2 linked regions of the Variovorax paradoxus EPS genome follow. The main gene of each other region encodes a partner of the protein of the gene in region 2 in a complex. Links are inferred from orthologs where the notes say so. Each region holds a gene or a part of one and is shown on either strand. Other genes may lie near its edges.

What was found.
Region 1: the proteins of nusB (region 2) and rpsJ are in contact, whole or in part, in a solved structure (PDB 3D3B), measured with the Escherichia coli proteins. The link is inferred for Variovorax paradoxus EPS from one-to-one orthologs.

The regions. Positions count from the first base shown.
Region 1 is NC_014931.1:6,081,507-6,084,459, reverse strand. The notes cover bases 1-2,866. They hold rpsJ (30S ribosomal protein S10), read left to right. Parts: upstream 1-1,209; coding sequence 1,210-1,524; downstream 1,525-2,866. Other genes in these bases: VARPA_RS27935 (hypothetical protein), read left to right, coding at 1,673-2,866; tuf (elongation factor Tu), read left to right, coding at 1-1,185. In the rest of the region: more of VARPA_RS27935, read left to right, coding at 2,867-2,953. UniProt on the Escherichia coli protein: Involved in the binding of tRNA to the ribosomes. Part of the processive rRNA transcription and antitermination complex (rrnTAC). The complex forms an RNA-chaperone ring around the RNA exit tunnel of RNA polymerase (RNAP).
Region 2 is NC_014931.1:3,802,835-3,812,342, forward strand. What follows is about bases 3,763-6,570. They hold nusB (transcription antitermination factor NusB), read left to right. Parts: upstream 3,763-4,802; coding sequence 4,803-5,339; downstream 5,340-6,570. Other genes in these bases: ribBA (bifunctional 3,4-dihydroxy-2-butanone-4-phosphate synthase/GTP cyclohydrolase II), read left to right, coding at 3,763-4,338; ribH (6,7-dimethyl-8-ribityllumazine synthase), read left to right, coding at 4,345-4,806; VARPA_RS17620 (pyridoxal phosphate-dependent aminotransferase), read left to right, coding at 5,336-6,532. Outside these bases: VARPA_RS17585 (PilW family protein), read right to left, coding at 1-583; type IV pilus modification protein PilV, read right to left, coding at 564-1,160; bifunctional diaminohydroxyphosphoribosylaminopyrimidine deaminase/5-amino-6-(5-phosphoribosylamino)uracil reductase RibD, read left to right, coding at 1,349-2,476; VARPA_RS17600 (riboflavin synthase), read left to right, coding at 2,519-3,184; more of ribBA, read left to right, coding at 3,181-3,762; VARPA_RS17625 (YbgC/FadM family acyl-CoA thioesterase), read left to right, coding at 6,594-7,052; protein TolQ, read left to right, coding at 7,049-7,771; VARPA_RS17635 (ExbD/TolR family protein), read left to right, coding at 7,787-8,227; VARPA_RS17640 (cell envelope integrity protein TolA), read left to right, coding at 8,231-9,151; VARPA_RS17645 (peptidoglycan D,D-transpeptidase FtsI family protein), read left to right, coding at 9,264-9,508. UniProt on the Escherichia coli protein: Part of the processive rRNA transcription and antitermination complex (rrnTAC). The complex forms an RNA-chaperone ring around the RNA exit tunnel of RNA polymerase (RNAP).

The sequences.
Region 1 (2,953 bases), 2.3 Mb from region 2 along the record:
GGTAAATTCACCCGCACCAAGCCGCACGTGAACGTGGGCACGATCGGTCACGTTGACCACGGCAAGACGACGCTGACGGCTGCGATTGCAACCGTTCTGTCGGCCAAGTTCGGCGGCGAAGCCAAGGCTTACGACCAGATCGACGCAGCGCCCGAAGAAAAGGCTCGCGGCATCACGATCAACACCGCGCACGTCGAGTACGAAACGGCCAACCGCCACTACGCACACGTCGACTGCCCCGGCCACGCCGACTATGTGAAGAACATGATCACCGGCGCCGCTCAAATGGACGGCGCCATCCTGGTGTGCTCGGCCGCTGACGGCCCGATGCCCCAGACCCGCGAGCACATCCTGCTGGCTCGCCAGGTGGGCGTGGGCTACATCATCGTTTTCCTGAACAAGTGCGACATGGTCGACGACGCCGAGCTGCTCGAGCTGGTCGAAATGGAAGTGCGCGAGCTGCTGGACAAGTACGAATTCCCTGGCGACGACACCCCCATCATCCACGGCTCGGCCAAGCTCGCCCTGGAAGGCGACAAGGGCAAGCTGGGCGAAGAAGCCATCATGAAGCTGGCTGAAGCGCTGGACACGTACATCCCGACGCCTGAGCGCGCCGTGGACGGCACGTTCCTGATGCCTGTGGAAGACGTGTTCTCGATCTCGGGTCGCGGCACCGTGGTGACCGGCGCCGTCGAGCGCGGCGTGATCAAGGTCGGTGAAGAAATCGAGATCGTCGGCATCCGCCCGACCGTCAAGACCACCTGCACCGGCGTGGAAATGTTCCGCAAGCTGCTGGACCAAGGCCAGGCTGGCGACAACGTCGGCGTGCTGCTGCGCGGCACCAAGCGCGAAGAAGTCGAGCGCGGCCAAGTGCTGTGCAAGCCCGGCTCGATCAAGCCGCACGTGCACTTCACCGCCGAGGTGTATGTGCTGTCCAAGGACGAAGGTGGCCGTCACACGCCGTTCTTCAACAACTACCGTCCCCAGTTCTACTTCCGCACGACGGACGTGACCGGCGCGATCGAGTTGCCCAAGGACAAGGAAATGGTCATGCCTGGCGACAACGTCAGCATCACCGTCAAGCTGATCAACCCGATCGCGATGGAAGAAGGCCTGCGCTTCGCCATCCGTGAAGGCGGCCGTACCGTGGGTTCGGGCGTCGTGGCAAAGATCCTCGACATCTAAGCCGGACGCAAAGGAAACATCACCATGGCTACCAAGCAAAAAATCCGCATCCGCCTGAAGGCGTTCGACTACAAGCTGATCGACCAATCGGCTGCCGAAATCGTTGACACCGCCAAGCGCACCGGCGCGATCGTCAAGGGCCCCGTGCCCCTGCCGACCCGCATGAAGCGTTTCGACATCCTGCGTTCGCCGCACGTCAACAAGACGTCGCGCGACCAGCTCGAAATCCGCACGCACCAGCGCCTGATGGACATCGTCGACCCGACCGACAAGACCGTGGACGCGCTGATGAAGCTCGACCTGCCGGCCGGCGTGGACGTCGAGATCAAGCTGCAGTAAGCAGCAAGAACTCCCAGCGTCGCGTTTTGACGAAGCCCGCCTGCAGAAATGCAGGCGGGCTTTGTCTTTTAGGGTGCGGCTATGGCATCCTCTCGCACCGGTAATTCTTTCAAGCATCGGCCGCGGCTGAAACGAGGGCAGCACAGCTATGAGTCACAAGTTCTCTTTTGCGTTGGGCGCGGCGTGCGTTGCCGCTGTACTGCTGGCGGGCTGCGGCGGTGGTGGGGGTGGGGGTGGAGGCGGCGGTGGGGGATTCCCGATTCTTCCGATAGGCAATTCGGTCGCCCTGACCGGCAAGGCCACCTATGAATCCGTTCCGAATACGAATGGGCCCCTTGTCTATTCCTCGACCTCGGTCAAGCCAGTGCGAGGTGCAATGCTGGAGGTGCTCGATGCAACCTCTTCCGCGCAGCTCGCCGTGACCACCACCGACGACAGCGGGGCGTACTCGGTGGCCGTGCCGGCAAACACGGCGATCATCGTGCGGGTGCGAGCGCAACTGACCCGCACCGGCTCCTTCCCGAGTTGGGACGTGAGCGTTCGCGACAACACCCAGGGCAATGCCCTGTACTCCATGCAGTCATCGGCGTTTTCGTCTGGCGCCACCGCGCTGACGCGCGATCTGCGCGCCGACACCGGCTGGGGTGGCTCGAGCTACGCGAGCCAGCGCGTAGCTGCGCCGTTTGCCGTGCTCGACACGGTCTACACGGCAATGCAAAAGGTGTTGTCGGTAGCGCCGTCAACGGCGTTCCCGGTGCTGCGTGTGTTCTGGAGTCCCAACAACAAGCCGGCTGGCGGGAGTGTGGCGGCCGGGGACATCGGCAGCACCTTCTTCATCAACCGGAGCACGGGTCGCGAGATCTACGTCCTCGGCCGGGAGGATGTGGACACCGATGAATTCGATGCACCTGTGATTGCCCATGAATGGGGTCATTACTATCAATCGGCCTTCAGCCGCGATGACTCTCCAGGCGGGTCCCACTCGCTGGACGATCGGGTCGATAGGCGGCTCGCGTTTTCCGAGGGATGGGGCAATGGCTGGTCGGGCATTGCGCTCGGGCGGAACAACTATGTGGATTCGAAGGAAGCCCAACAGGCAAAGGGCGGCAACGTGAATCTCTCGGTGGGACCGGCGACCAATCCGGGGTGGTACCGGGAAGGCTCGATCCAAGCGATCTTCTGGAATCTGAATCAGCAGGTCGGCTTCAAGCCCATCCATGACGCGATGACGGGCATCCTGTTCAGGAGCGGCGCGCCGGTCTCGTCGATTCATCCCTTCACCGCTGCGTTCAACACGATCGCGCCCGGCAGTGCGACCGCACTGGCTGGTTTGCTCTCCAGCCAGAACATCAGCACCACAGCCAATGACCCTTATGGCGACACCGAGACGAACAACGGTGGGTCGCCGATGGTCCCGAACGTGGTGCAG
Region 2 (9,508 bases):
CCCTGTCCGCGGCTTCAGCGACATAGAAAAAACTCCAGGCGCGGTCTGCGGAGACGGGCGTGTCCGCCGCCGGACCGGGCTGGGCGAACCCCATGCAATCGACCATGGTGCCGTCGGGCTCGGTGCCGTCGCCATCGGAACGGCTGCGGCCGAAGAAGCGGACCCGCAGCGAATCGCTTGCGTTGATCCCGCGCGTGCCGTGCGCGCCGTGGCTGTCGCCGACGCCGCTGACGCGGGTGTCGCTCGCACCCACGATGTCGAGGTCGGCGGGGTCGCTCGACGATGCCGTGGTGCCGGTGCTGCCTGCCGCGCCTTCGGACCCCTGGGGTTCCCTGGCGTCGGGCGCGTGGTCCGAATAGCCCGCCTGCCGCGCGACGCTCCTGACGACGAAGCCCGCGAACCTCAGCGACTCCTCCACCGCCTGCGCGTCGGCATTGGCCGTGAACAAGCGCTGGCTGGCGACAAAGGCGGCCGTGGCCGCGAGCACGACGACCAGCGCAACAGCCGTGGCGACCAGCAGTTCGACCAGCGTCACACCGCGTTCGCGCAAGCGGCCGGCGAACTCAGGAACCCGCTTGGCCATCGCGTGCCTGCCCTGCGACCAGTTGCATCACCAGGCGCGGCGCCGAGGATGAATCCGCCTTCGCACCAAGGGGGCCAGCGCGAGGCGTCCAGCCGAGCTTCACGACCACGGTGCGGCCGGTCTTGCTGCATGTCCAGGTGTACTCATCGGCTGCCGCGTTCCAGGGCGCCTCGTCGAAGCACACGCTGACGCGCGCATCGGGCAGCGCCTTGGCGATACGGCGCTGCCACTCTTTCATGTCCCATGCCGCGAGGTCTGCCGTGCTGCAGACTGCGCCGCCGCCCACGCAGGCCGCGCCGGTGGAGGCGCCTCCCGATGCGCCGCCCTCACGCCAGTCCTCGACAAGGTAGGCATTGCCCGCGTCGTTGCGCGTGGCGATGCCCTTGTTCATCCGCACCTTCTCCGACAGATCGCGCGCCAGATTGAGCGCTGCCGTGAAGGTTGCCGACTCGTTGCTCTCGCGCACCGACGCCAGCAGCATGCCGATCGTGCCGAGCAGTCCCAGGCCCAGCACGACGATGGATACCAATACCTCCACGAGCGAAAAGCCCGCGGCCCGATGCTTCGTTGAAGCCATGTTCGATGTCCTCCCTGATCTGCTGCAACTTGTGTTGCTTCTTTATTCCCGCCATCGATTTCGAGCGTAGGGGCCGCTTGCGACAGGGCGCGCACCGTTCATCCGCATCGGTATGCCGCTCGTATGATCGAACGGCACCGGTGTTAAATTTTTCCCCGTCCCGCCCCCGTCCTGCCTCTTCCACTCCCATGCCTTCACACGAACAAGACGCGCAGCACATCGCGACAGCCCTGCGCCTGGCGTCCGACGCCTTGCTGCTGACCGATCCGAACCCGCGCGTCGGCTGCGTGCTGTGCGACGCCGAGGGGCGCGTGCTGGGCCAGGGGCATACGCAGAAGGCCGGCGGTCCGCATGCCGAGGTGATGGCGTTGCGCGATGCGGCGGCGCAAGGCCACTCGGTCGAAGGCGCGACGGCCTACGTCACGCTGGAGCCCTGTTCGCACCACGGCCGCACCGGGCCTTGCTGCGATGCGCTGATTGCGGCGGGCATCGAGCGGGTCGTGGCGTCGCTGGCCGATCCGAACCCGCTGGTCGCGGGCCAGGGTTTCGAGCGGCTGCGTGCGGCGGGTGTCGAGGTCGAGGTCGGTCCCGGTGCCGACGAATCGCGCGAGCTCAACATCGGCTTCTTCAGCCGCATGGTCCGCAAGACGCCGTGGGTGCGGCTCAAGGTGGCTGCTTCGCTGGACGGCAAGACGGGCCTTGAAAACGGCATGAGCCAATGGATCACCTCCGAGCCCGCGCGCGCCGATGGCCACGCCTGGCGCGCCCGCGCGAGCGCTGTGCTGACCGGCGTCGGCACGGTGCTCGAAGACAACCCGCGCCTGGACGTCCGTCTGGTCCCGACGCCGCGCCAGCCGCATCTGGTCGTCGTTGACAGTCGCCTCCAGACACCGCCGGACGCTCACATATTCATAGCAGGCCGCCCGGTGTGGATCTACGCGGCCGTACGGGACGAAGCCAAGGCTGCCGCGCTGGAAGCCCGCGGCGCCACGGTCACTTGCCTTGCCAATGCCGACGGCAAGGTCGATCTGGGCGCGATGCTGAAAGATTTAGCAGCGCGCGGCGTCAACGAGCTGCACGTCGAGTCGGGCCACAAGCTCAATGGCTCGCTGATTCGCGAGGGCTGCGTCGACGAACTGCTGGTCTACCTCGCGCCCAAGCTGATCGGCCGAGGGCTCGACATGGCCAGTCACATTCACGCAGACGGTCCGCTCACCTCGCTGGCGGGCGTTCTCCCCCTGGAATTCAAGTCCGTGGACATGTTCGCGCCGGACCTTCGCATCGTGGCGCGGGTGACGGGAAGGGACAGGTTCTAGCGTTCGGCCCGAACGGGCTTCGTTCTCTGCGAAAATGTGCGAATGTTCACCGGAATCATCACCGGCGTGGGGCGCATCGCCGCCATCCACGACCTCGGCACCTCCTCCTCCTACGGCAAAAGACTCAGCATTGCGGTGCCTGACGGCTATCTCGACGATGTCGGGCTGGGCGACAGCATCGCGCTGAACGGCGCCTGCATGACCGTTACCACGCTCGTTCCCGAGCAGCAACTGTTCACCATCGACATTTCCGCCGAATCCCTCGACAAGACTGCCGGCCTGACCGACGAGGGCAGCCGCATCAACCTCGAAAAAGCCCTGCGCGCCAGCGACCGCCTCGGCGGCCACATCGTCTCGGGCCATGTGGACGGCATCGGCACAGTGAGCTTCTTCGAGCCGGTCGGCGAAAGCTGGGAGTTGCGCGTGGTCGCACCGCCCGCCCTCGCCCGCTTTCTCGCCTACAAGGGCTCGATCACCATCAACGGCGTGAGCCTCACCGTCAACAGCGTCAAGGACATCGAAGACGGCGCCGAGATCAGCATCAACCTGATCCCGCACACGGTAGACAACACCTCCCTCGGCGGCCTCAAGGCCGGCTCGAAGGTCAATCTCGAAATCGATACCGTGGCGCGCTACGTGGAGCGCATGCTCCAGGCGGGCGTCCTGGTCCCCCAGGCTTCCACGTATTCCAAGGACACCGCCGAATGAACGCCTCCGTCACGCCCATCGGCGCCGCCCCGAGCGCCGCGCGCGCGCCAGCCCCCATTTCATCGGTCGAGGAGATCGTCGCCGAGCTGGCTGCCGGCCGCATGGTGATCCTTGTGGACGAGGAAGACCGCGAAAACGAAGGTGACATCGTCATCGCGGCCGACCACATCACGCCCGAATCCATCAACTTCATGGCCCGCCATGCGCGCGGCCTGATCTGCCTCACGCTCTCGCGCGAAATGTGCGAGCGGCTGCAGTTGCCGCCGATGGTGCAGCGCAACGGCGCGAAGCATTCGACGGCCTTCACTGTTTCCATCGAAGCCGCCGAGGGCGTCACCACCGGCATCTCGGCCGCCGACCGCGCCCGCACCGTGCAGGCCGCCGTCGCACCCGACGCCGTGGCCGCCGACCTCGTGCAGCCCGGCCACATCTTCCCGCTGCAGGCGGTGGACGGCGGCGTGCTGATGCGCGCCGGCCATACGGAAGCCGGCTGCGACCTCGCCGCCATGGCCGGCTGCTCGCCCGCCTCGGTGATCTGCGAGGTGATGAACGAAGACGGCACCATGGCCCGCCTGCCCGACCTGCAGATCTTCGCGGCCGAGCACGGCCTCAAGATCGGCACCATCGCCGCGCTCATCGAGCACCGCAGCCGCGTCGAATCGCTGGTCGAGAAGGTCGGCTGCCGCGGAATTCAAACCGCCTGGGGCAATTTCACCGCCCACGCCTTCATCGACAAGCCCAGCCGCGGCGTGCATCTCGCGCTCGTGCGCGGCAAGTGGGCGCCTGAAGACACGGTGTCGGTGCGCGTGCACGAGCCGCTTTCGGTGCTCGACGCGCTCGAAATCAACCGCTCGCTGCACTCCTGGAGCCTGGACGCCAGCCTCTCGCACATCGCAACCGAGGGCAAGGGCGTGGCCGTGCTGCTCAATTGCGGCGAAACCGCCGGCGAGCTGCTCGCGCAATTCGACGGCACCGCGCGTCCCGCGCAAGCCCCCGAGCGCGGCCGCATGGACCTGCGCAGCTACGGCATCGGCGCGCAGATCCTGCGCGAATGCGGCGTGCACAAGATGAACCTGCTGGGCACGCCGCGTCGCATGCCGAGCATGGCAGCGGGCTACGGCCTGGAAATCGCCGGCTACCTCACGAAAGACTGAACGACCATGCAAGGTTCAAACAAGGGCGAGACGACGCTCAATGGCAAGGGCCTCCGCATCGGCATCGTGCAGGCGCGCTTCAACGCCGACATCACCGATGCGCTGGCTTCGGCCTGCCTCGCCGAACTCGAATCGCTCGGCGTGGCCGCGTCCGACATCCATCATGTGAAGGTGCCCGGCGCCCTCGAAGTGCCCGTGGCGCTGCAGGCGCTGGCCGAGCGCGGCGGCTACCACGCGCTCGTCGCGCTGGGCTGCATCATCCGCGGCGAGACCTACCACTTCGAACTGGTGGCCAACGAATCGGGCGCGAGCGTGAGCCGCATCGCACTCGATTACCGCCTTCCCATCGCCAACGCGATCCTCACCACCGAAAACCTAGCGCAGGCCGTCGCACGGCAGACCGACAAGGGCCGCGATGCAGCCCAGGTCGCCGTCGAGATGGCGCAACTGCTGGCCACCCTTTCATGACCGAAGACACCACCAAGGCAGGCGGCGCCAAGCCCCGCCAGTCGCGCACGGGCCTTACCAGCACCGGCGCGCGCAAGGCTTCGGCCAAGTCGAACCGCAGCCGCGCGCGCGAATTCGCGCTGCAGGCGCTCTACCAGCACCTGGTGGGCCGCAACGACCCGACCGACATCGACCACTTCACGCGCGACCTCGCGGGCTTCCACAAGGCCGACGCGGCGCACTACGACGCGCTGCTGCACGGCTCGATCGACAACGCCGAGCAGCTCGATGCGCTGATCCGCCCGCTGCTCGACCGCAAGTTCGAGGAAATCTCGCCCATCGAGCACGCCGTGATGTGGATCGGCGTGTACGAGTTCCAGAACTGCCCCGACGTGCCGTGGCGCGTGGTGCTCAACGAGTGCATCGAGCTCGCCAAGGAATTCGGCGGCACGGACGGCCACAAGTACGTGAACGCGGTACTCAACGGCCTCGCGCCGCAGTTGCGCCCCCTCGAAGTGGAAGCGGATCGCGCTTCCGGCAAGGCGAAAGCATGAGGATTTCGACGCGCGCGGAGCGCATCGAGCCCTTCTATGTGATGGAGGTGGCGAAGGCTGCCGGGGCGCTGGCGCGCGAAGTGGCGCACACCGACCGGCCGATGATCTTCCTGAACATCGGCGAGCCCGATTTCACCGCGCCTCCGCTGGTACAGGAAGCCGCCCTGCGCGCCGTGCGCGCGGGCGCCACGCAGTACACGCAGGCGACTGGCCTCGACCATCTGCGCGAACGCATCAGCGGCTGGTACCGCGAGCGATTCAACGTCGACGTGCCCGCCCGCCGCATCGTGGTGACGGCCGGCGCTTCGGCCGCACTGCAGCTCGCCTGCCTCGCGCTGATCGAATCGGGTGACGAGATCCTGCTGCCCGACCCGAGCTATCCCTGCAACCGCCACTTCGTGAGTGCGGCGGACGGCAAGGCGGTGCTCATCCCGACGACGGCCGAAGAGCGCTTCCAGCTCACCGCCGCCAAGGTCGAGGCCGCCTGGACCGAGAAGACGCGCGGCGTGCTGCTCGCCTCGCCCTCCAATCCGACCGGCACCTCGATCGCGCCCGACGAGCTGCGCCGCATCCACAAGGTCGTGTCCGACCGCGGCGGCATCACGCTGATCGACGAGATCTACCTGGGCCTGTCCTACGACGACGCCTTCGGGCAGACCGCGCTGGCCATCGACGACAACGTCATCAGCATCAACAGCTTCAGCAAGTACTTCAACATGACCGGCTGGCGCCTGGGCTGGCTGGTGGTGCCCGAAGTGCTGGTGCCGGTGGTCGAGCGCCTCGCGCAGAACCTCTTCATCTGCGCGAGCACGGTGTCGCAATATGCGGCGCTCGCCTGCTTCGAGGATGCGAGCATCGCCGAGTACGAACGCCGCCGCGCCGAGTTCAAGGCGCGACGCGACTGGTTCATTCCGCAACTCGACGCCCTGGGCTTGAACGTGCCCGTGGTGCCCGATGGCGCCTTCTACGCCTGGGCCGACTGCACCAGCTTCGCCGAGAAGCTTGGCATCTCGGGCAGCTGGGATTTCGCCTTCGAGACCATGAAGCGCGCCCACGTCGCCGTCACGCCCGGCCGCGATTTCGGCACGGCAGAAACGGCGAAGTTCGTGCGCTTCTCCACCGCGAGTTCGATGGAACATCTGAAAGAAGCCGTCGAGCGCCTGCGCGCAATGGCCGAGAACCGGGCGCAATGAGCGCAGCGCAGGGCCGCCCCAAGCAAGCTCGCGCCGCAGTGCAAAGCACGGAGGCATGCCGATGAGCTACGCGTTTCCGATCCGCGTCTACTGGGAAGACACCGACGCCGGCGGCATCGTGTTCTATGCCAACTACCTGAAGTTCATGGAGCGCGGGCGCACCGAGTGGCTGCGCTCCCTGGGCGTCGAGCAGCGCAAGCTCAAGGAAGAAACCGGCGGCCAGTTCGTGGTGAGCGAAACGCAGCTCAAATACCATCGGCCCTCCCGGCTCGACGACGAACTGCTGGTCACAGCCGATCTTCAACAATTGGGCACTGCCTCATTGATAATCGGACAGCAAGTGCTATCAAAAACAGAGCAAGAGCGAATCGGCGCCGCGGCACCGGTCTTGCTGTGCGAAGGCACGATCCGTATCGGGTGGGTGAATGCCGCCACTTTGCGTCCCGCACGCATCCCTTCCCGGGTTTCGGGAACCCTCGAGCGCTGCGGCGGCTCCATGACTCAACCTTTCAAGCCATGAACCAAGATCTATCCATCATCAACCTCCTGCTCCACGCCAGCTTCGTGGTGCAAATGGTCGTGCTGCTGCTCGTGATCGTCTCGATTGCCAGCTGGGCCGCGATCATCCGCAAGTACTTCGCGCTGCGGCGCATGCGCGCGCTGAACGACGACTTCGAGCGCGAGTTCTGGTCGGGCACCAGCCTGAACGAGCTGTTCGCCTCGGCCGCCCAGAACGCCAAGTTCGCGGGACCGATGGAGCGCATCTTCGCCTCGGGCATGCGCGAATACCAAAAACTGCGCGAACGCCATGTGAGCGACCCCGCCACGCTGCTGGACGGCGCCCGCCGCGCGATGCGTGCGAGCTTCCAGCGCGAGCTCGATGCGGCCGAGCAGAACCTCTCGTTCCTCGCGACCGTCGGCTCGGTGTCGCCGTATGTGGGTCTCTTCGGCACGGTCTGGGGGATCATGCATGCCTTCACCGGCCTGGCCGCGCTCACGCAGGTGACGCTGGCCACCGTGGCGCCCGGCATTGCCGAAGCGCTGGTGGCCACCGCCATCGGCCTCTTCGCCGCGATTCCCGCGGTGGTCGGCTACAACCGCTTCGCCCGCGAGATCGACAAGATCGCCATCGCCCTCGAGACCTACATCGAGGAGTTCTCCAACATCCTGCAGCGCAACCTCTCGGCCAACCCGGGCGCGGCCGCCGCGGCAACCACGGTGGCTCCGGCCAACCGCTGAGCGGAGTCCGAGCGCATGCCCGCCGTTTCATCCCGGGGCCGTGGCCGCCGGACGATCAACGAGATCAACATGGTCCCGTTCATCGACGTGATGCTGGTGCTGCTGATCATCTTCATGGTCACCGCGCCGCTCATCACGCCGAGCGTGATCAACCTGCCCTCGGTCGACCGCGCCAACAAGCAGCCCGACAAGCCCATCGAGATCGTCATCAAGAGCGATGACGAAGTGCAGATCAAGAAGGACCCGTCCACCGGCAGCACGGGCAATACCTCCATTCCCATGACCCAGATCGGCGCTGCCGCCAAGCAGGCGCAGGGCGGCGACGCCCAGCGTCCGGTGGTCATCAGCGCCGACAAGTCGGTGAAGTACGAAACCGTCGTGAAGGCGATGAACCAGCTCAAGCGCAGCGGCATCGAGCGCGTGGGCCTGTCGGTCACGACCACGGGCGGCAAATAAGGCATGTCGCTCGCACTGGATCGCCCCGAGTTCGCGCCGCCCCCGCAGCGCGGCACGCCGCGCGCCGTCGTGCTCGCCCTCATCGCGCATGCGCTGCTGATCGCGGCGCTGACGTGGGGGGTGCGCTGGCGCAGCGACGCCGACGAAGGCGCTGTCGATGCGGAGCTGTGGTCCTCCACCGTGCAACAGGCCGCGCCGCGCCTGTCCGCACCGGAGGCGCCGACGCCTGCGCCCGCGCCGCCTCCGCCTGCTCCCACGCCACCGCCGCCTCCGGCAGCCAAGGCGCCCGAGCCCGCACCCGCGCCGAAGGCTCCCGACATTGCCCTGGAGCGCGAGAAGAAGCTCAAGGAGCAAAAGGAACAGAAAGAGCGCGAGCTCGAACAGCAGCAACAACAGCAAAAGAAGAAAGAGCTCGAAGCCAAGCAGCGCGCCGAAGACGAAGCCGAGCGCAAGAAAGAGCAGCAACAGAAGCTCGCCGAGCAGAAGAAGCAGCAGGAAGCCGAGGCCAAGCAAGCCGAAGCCAAGAAGGCCGAGGCCGCCGCGAAGCAGGCCGCCGCCGACCGCGCTGCCACGCTCAAGCGCATGCAGGGCCTGGCGGGTGCGAGCGGCGCCGACGATTCGAAGGGCACGGCCCTGCGGTCTTCGGGTCCGTCGAGCGGCTATGCCGGACGCATCGCCGCCGCCGTGCGCCCGAACATCACCTTCCCCGATGCCGACACGGTGAACGGCAACCCGGCCGCCGAGTTCGAGGTGAACCTCGCGCCCGACGGCACCATCGTCGGCGTGAAGCTCACGCGCTCCAGCGGATTGCCCGCCTGGGACGAAGCGGCCGAGCGCGGCCTGCACAAGACCGACAGGCTGCCGCGCGACACCGACGGGCGCATCTTCCCGTCGCTGATCGTGTCGCTCAGGCCCAAGCGCTGATTCACGCCAGTTCCGGGCCGCCTTTCGCAAGGCTGCCCGGAACTCCGTTGTTGCCGCGCTGTCTACCCGCGCACAACAACAGCCGGGCTCCGTGCCCGCACAAGAGCGCAAGATGAAATCCACCGGTCGCATCCGCTACGGGAGCAGTCCGCTGCTCGCCAGTCCCACCCCCGTCTGGCGCAGCAAGTTCATCGTGGCCAGCATCGCCTTCGGCTTCGTGCTGCTGGCCGGCCGGGCCGCCTACATCCAGGTCTTCAACCACGACTTCTTCCAGCACCAGGGCGAGGTGCGCTACCAGCGCACGCTGGAGCTGCCCGCGAACCGCGGGCGCATCCTCGACCGCAACGGACTGATCCT